DNA from 2 places in the Rouxiella chamberiensis genome. Region 1 is predicted to be linked to the other one. Evidence: predicted binding sites of a transcription regulator. Region 1 holds the regulator's gene; the other holds the start of a gene.

Region 1 (3,156 bases):
GGGCGATCACATTCTGGTGATGAGCAACGGCGGGTTTGGCGGCATTCACGGCAAGCTGCTGGCGGCCCTTGACAAGAAAGCGCAGAAACTCGCCCAGCAGTAAGCGGCTACCCAAAAAAAGCCCTCGCAGAGCGAGGGCAAAAGGGTGTCGTCGGACAGGACGACGAGGGTTCGTTATAATTCGTTTTACAAGAGCAGGGCGGGATCCTTGCTCTTATTTATAGATCTGAGCCGTAGCATGGTAGTTACCGTCGTTGCGTGCTTCAATGACGCGGTAAGAAGATGCCCCTTCGCTGTCTGCCTTCTGCGACAGCTGCTGACGAATATCCGTTGGCACGCCATTGATACCACTCACAGTGATTGTGCCCATAGGTTGCAGGTTCTGCGCCTGCTGGTCAGTAATGAGCTGTGCGGCCGACGCGCCGAAAGAGACGGCAGTCATCAGACCTAATGCGGCAAAAGCTGTGGTGATTTTCATGATAGTTTCCTTAATTTACCTGTGCGCAGGCTGCCCGCTTTTGTTGAAGTCGGTGCAAGTATCAGCGCAGATTAATTTTTGGATTTATCAGGTCAGAAAACTTCATTCTGCATTAACGGCGTCGCATTACCCGGGGAATCACAGGCTGGCGAACAAATGCACGGTTTTCGCGGCGATAAATCCGTTTTATCGGCGGCTTTTGAATGGATATTCAAAATTCGTCCTTTCAATGGCAACTTGACGAGAACGTCGTGATTAACATTTTCATCAATGCGTCATTACGAGAGTAATTATACATCTAATAACTTGGCATATTAATAGTATGCTAAGTAATTATTAACGCCCTTTTTGCTTTTTTAATAACCGCAAAGCATAAAAGATGTCGTTTTATTGCTCGTTTTTAGTTTAATTTAAGTTAAATCAAAGAATTGAGAAGAATGAACTTTCTGTGCGGAATCTCGCAGGGGATTATGCTGGGGTAAGACGGTTTTAACAGATATCCGGGAGGCAGAGAGGGGCAAAGCCGGTCGGTAAGTGAAACCTACCGACCCGATAACGAACTAAAGCTCTTGTTCGAACAAGCTGAGTATCGCGTCGTACAGCTGTTTTACGGTAAACTTGCGCGCAGGCGTAATGAAGATGGTGTCATCACCGGCGATGGTCCCGAGAATACCTTCCGATTTGCCGAGCGAGTCGAGCAGGCGCGCAATCAGTTGGGCAGCGCCCGGACTGGTGCGGATTACCACTACGGCGTCGTTGTAGTCGATATCCAATACCAGATTTTTCAAGGGACTTGTCGTGGTTGGCACGCCAATTTCGGCGGGAAGACAGTAGACCATTTCCATCTTGGCATTGCGGGTTCTGACGGCACCGAACTTGGTCAGCATGCGTGAAACTTTAGACTGATTGATGTTTTCGAAACCATCATCTTGCAGTGCGACTACGATTTCACCCTGAGAGCTAAACTTCTCTTCTTTCAAGAGCGCCTTGAAAGCTTTGATTAAATCTTCCTGTTTGGCAGGATTACGCATGTTGCACCCATAGGTTCATGATGATAGTGGCGTTGATTATGCATAAATTTGAATTTTTATGCAATAAAACATCGAGTGAAGGTCAAGAAAGACACAGAGACGGCGTTTTTTAGAGGCCCCGCCCTGTGGAGAGAACAAAAAAATAAAACCTTTTATACGAATTGTTAGTTTAATAATTAAAACAAACCTCTTTTCATATTAAATAATTTTGATTTTTTAATCGCTCAGGTACTTTTCCTTTTCCACTCCCTTCCCCGTTATAAATAATTCATCATGCTGATGATTTTTTATCCTTATGATAAAGAATAGTAATTTAATTCCCGCCTTTAAATTCGGAATTTAAATTCTGCGCCAGCTCGCAATATATAAAATGGTCGTTTGTCTTTAATACGGCCATTTACTAAGGTTATTAGGTTAACAGTTATTAAGTGAATGAAAGCATGATGTTTTTTCAACGTCATTTAAAAAGGAGTACAGGATGAAAGTTGCAGTCCTTGGCGCTGCTGGCGGAATAGGCCAGGCCCTCGCTTTACTACTCAAGACTCAATTGCCGTCTGGCTCTGACCTCTCCCTCTATGATATTGCCCCTGTCACGCCGGGCGTAGCGGTAGACCTCAGCCATATCCCCACCGCCGTAAAGATTAAAGGATTCAGTGGTGAAGATGCCCGACCTGCGCTTCAAGGGGCAAACGTTGTGCTTATCTCTGCGGGGGTAGCCCGTAAACCCGGCATGGATCGTTCAGACCTCTTTAAAGTCAATGCGGGCATTATCCGCAATCTGATGCAACAGGTTGCGGAAACCTGTCCACAGGCCTGCATCGGTATTATTACCAATCCCGTCAACACGACGGTCGCCATTGCCGCCGAAGTCCTGAAGAAGGCCGGTGTCTACGACAAGCGAAAACTGTTTGGCGTGACAACACTCGATACGCTGCGCGCCAATACCTTTGTGGCTGAAATGAAAGGCAAACTGCCGCAAGAGGTGGAGGTTTCCGTCATCGGCGGTCACTCCGGGCTGACCATCTTGCCGCTACTGTCTCAAGTCAACGATGTCAGTTTTACGGATGACGAGGTGAAAGACCTGACTCGTCGCATTCAAAATGCCGGAACCGAAGTGGTCGAGGCGAAAGCCGGTGGCGGTTCGGCAACGCTCTCTATGGGGCAGGCGGCTGCGCGGCTGGGGCTTTCACTTGTTGCGGCCATGCAGGGCAAAAGCGAGGTCGTCGAATGTTCGTATGTAGAAGGCGACGGAGAATATGCCCGTTTCTTTGCACAACCGGTTGTGCTCGGAAAAGAGGGGATAGCCGAATATAAACCAATAGGGAGTTTGAGCCAGTTCGAACAGCAGGCGCTGGATTCCATGCTCGCCGAGTTACGCAAAGATATCGAGTTGGGAGAACAGTTCGTGAATGCTCCCTCTCCGACCACTGCGGCAACGTGAAGGCAGACAGAAGCCGGTAACAGGTAACCTATTCCTGATAACCCGCCGGGTCGTACTCCGGCGGTTTGTTATGTCCAAATTTCGGTGAAACGCCGTTTCTACATACTCTTCTCCTCGGCAGCGGGCACCCTGGGTTTCAATATCGAGGTTGCACGCATCCTTCTCTCAAGCAGTTCATCCGTATCGGGATCAAAATAGCGGCTCGG
Region 2 (3,156 bases), 600 kb from region 1:
CCAAAGACGCCGGGTTATCAGGCAAGAATTCGGGTGCCGATGGCGATACCGTTGAACAGTGCAGGAAGTTGCTCCGCATTGCGCCAGCTGGCGATATCCACCGGACGACCCAGTGAACGCGCGGCATCCAGTGCGGCGTTGACTTTCACAATCATGCCGTCGGTGATAATGCCCAGTTCAATCATCTCCTGCGCTTTTTCGGCCGTCATTTCCGGCACGCGCTGACCATTGCCATCAAGGATCCCGCTGACATCGGACAGCAGAATCAAGTCGGCACCCAGAGTCGCGGCCAGCGCTGTGGCGGCCTGATCGGCATTGACGTTCATCAGCGCGCCGTCGGCGGTGATGCCGATAGAGCTGACGATAGGCAGATAACCCGCCGAGGTCAGCGTATTGATAAGCGCCGGCGAACCCGCTTCGGCCTTACCCACAAAGCCCAGCTCGTCGCTCAGCTGCGTCACGCTGACAGAACCGCCGTCGGCCAGAGACAGCCCGACCGCATTGATATTGTTCTTCACCGCCCACGAAAGCAGCGTCTTGTTGGCGCTACCCGCCAGCGCACCCGTAATGATGTCAATCTGGTCTGCTGGCGTCACACGCAGGCCCGACTTCTTGACCACCGGTAGGTTGAGACGATTCATCAGGTCATCGACCAGATAGCCACCGCCGTGAACGATCACCAGAGGACGTTGAAATTCCTGACGATAGGCAACCAGCGCCATGAACAAACGCTCGAGCGCCTCTTCATTGTCGAGCAACACGCCGCCTAATTTAATGACCAAAGGATTCATTCTGTTCACACCTGTCGTAGTCGGAAATGGTGAAGTTATTTCTAATTTACCATCCCTGAGTCGATGAAGAAATGCTCGGAGGGTGGTGATTTTTCTTTTTCGACAATGAATGGTTTTTCACATTCACTGCCGATTTATGCAATTTATTATACCAGCGACGTTGATTCAGGGAAACCAAATCTGAGATTCAGACACTGAACAGCCTGTGCAGACGCGCCTTTAAGCAGATTATCTTCGGCGGCCACAACGATGACGTGCTCGCCCTGCACTGCATAACCGATATCGCAGAACGGCAGACCCACCACGTTTTTCAATGCCGGCATGCCTTTGTCATAAAGGCGAACCATCGGTTTGTCTTTGTAGGCGCTCTGGAAGGCGTCGGCAACCTGCTCGGCGCTGACGCCCGGCTTCAGACGGCAGGTGGTCGTCGACAAGATACCGCGCGGGAAGCTGCCCAGATGCGGGGTAAAGATAACCGGTGTGCCGAGATGGGTTGAGATTTCAGGATGATGACGGTGATTGAACACGCCATAGGCTTGAAGACTGACTTCGCAGAAACTGGTGCCGAGGCTGGCTTTACGCCCTGCGCCGCTAACGCCGCTGGTGGCGTTGATAACCGGCCATTGATCCTGATTCAGCAGACCTTTCTCGAGCAGCGGTTTAATCGACAGCTGCGCGGCAGTCGGGTAGCAACCCGGCACGGCAATCAGCTGCGCGTCTTTCAGTTTATCCGCCTGCCACTCGGCCAGACCGTATACGGCCTTATCGAGCCAATCCTGATGCTGATGCTCGAAACCGTAGAACTGGGTGTAGAACGCCGGGTCTTTCACACGGAACGCGCCGGAGAGGTCGAATACGGTGCAACCGGCGGCCAGGAATTGCGGGGCCAGGTCATGGCTGACTTCATGCGCGGTCGCCAAAAAGACGACATCTACACCTTTGGCCGCTTCTGCAACGTTTTCCAGAGGTAAAACAGGCAGATCGATAATGCCCTTCAGCTGCGGATGCAGATCGGAAAGCAACTTTCCTGCATCTGCACTTTGCGCTGAAACCGTTAAACCGGTTATGTTCATATGTGGGTGACGATTCAGGTAAAGCGCAAGCTCTGCGCCTGCATAACCGGTGGCACCAACAATCAGCGTATTCAACATGGGCTCAGTTCACCTTCTTTTCAAAAATAGAGGGCTCACTGCGTTTATTACGCCAGAAGCCCGCGAAATTCAGCCTGTTCGTCACATGATGACTTTTGTGGAGACCCCGCGCATTTCGAGGTTTCCTTACGAACCGGCTTAATGTATTTTTATTCACATTAAATGCATGAATATTTATATTACCCTAACCAAAGGCTGTCAACAGTGAAGATGAAATTACCTCCATTTATTGAGCTATACCGTGCGTTAATCGCTACGCCATCGATCAGCGCCACCGACAGCGCACTGGATCAGAGTAATGAAACCCTAATCAACTTGCTGGCAGGCTGGTTTACCGATTTGGGCTTCAAGGTCGAGATTCAGCCGGTCCCCAATACGCGTAATAAATTCAACATGCTGGCCAGCATCGGTGAAGGTGCCGGAGGCTTGCTGCTGGCAGGTCATACCGATACCGTGCCGTTCGACGACGGCCGCTGGACGCGCGACCCGTTCACGCTGACGGAACACGAAAACCGTCTGTACGGTCTCGGAACGGCCGACATGAAAGGGTTCTTTGCCTTTATTGTCGACGCACTGCGTGATATCGATACCGCCAAGCTCGGCAAACCGCTCTATATTCTGGCCACCGCCGACGAAGAGACCACGATGGCGGGCGCGAGCTATTTCGCTAAAACCTCGTCGATTCGCCCTGAATGCGCCATTATCGGCGAACCCACGTCGCTCAAACCCGTACGCGCGCACAAAGGCCATATTTCCAATGCCATTCGCATTACCGGTCAGTCGGGCCATTCCAGCGATCCTTCGCGCGGCATCAATGCCATCGAACTGATGCATGAATCCATTACCCATCTGATGGATCTGCGCAAGACGCTGCAAACGCGCTATAACCACAGCGGCTTTGCCATTCCCTATCCCACCATGAACTTCGGGCACATCAACGGGGGCGACGCCGCCAACCGCATCTGCGCCTGCTGCGAACTGCATATGGATATTCGCCCGCTGCCGGGGCTTACGCTGTCAGATTTGGATGAATTGCTTAACGAAGCACTCGAACCCGTCAGCAGCCGCTGGCCGGGCCGGGTGGCGATTGAACAGCTGCATCCGCCGATTCCGGGCTATGAATGTCCGCCGGATCATCGTCTGGTGCAGGTGGTAGAAAAGCTGCTCGGCACGGAAACCGAAATCGTGAACTACTGTACCGAAGCGCCGTTTAT

The links. The regulator ArgR, encoded in region 1, controls arginine synthesis, uptake and breakdown. The targets are predictions, from matches to a motif close to ANTGAATAAAAATACANT.
Region 2: the regulator ArgR is predicted to act here: its motif matches at 2,083-2,100, upstream of argC (N-acetyl-gamma-glutamyl-phosphate reductase).

Annotation. Positions count from the first base shown of each region.
Region 1 is NZ_CP114058.1:4,177,524-4,180,679, forward strand. It holds gene mpl (UDP-N-acetylmuramate:L-alanyl-gamma-D-glutamyl-meso-diaminopimelate ligase) at 1-103, shown strand, start outside; gene yhcN (peroxide/acid stress response protein YhcN) at 215-478, opposite strand; gene argR (transcriptional regulator ArgR) at 1,039-1,509, opposite strand; gene mdh (malate dehydrogenase) at 1,988-2,950, shown strand; gene O1V66_RS19530 (helix-turn-helix domain-containing protein) at 3,049-3,156, opposite strand, start outside.
Region 2 is NZ_CP114058.1:3,579,339-3,582,494, forward strand. It holds gene argB (acetylglutamate kinase) at 18-791, opposite strand; gene argC (N-acetyl-gamma-glutamyl-phosphate reductase) at 938-1,942, opposite strand; gene argE (acetylornithine deacetylase) at 2,147-3,156, shown strand, end outside.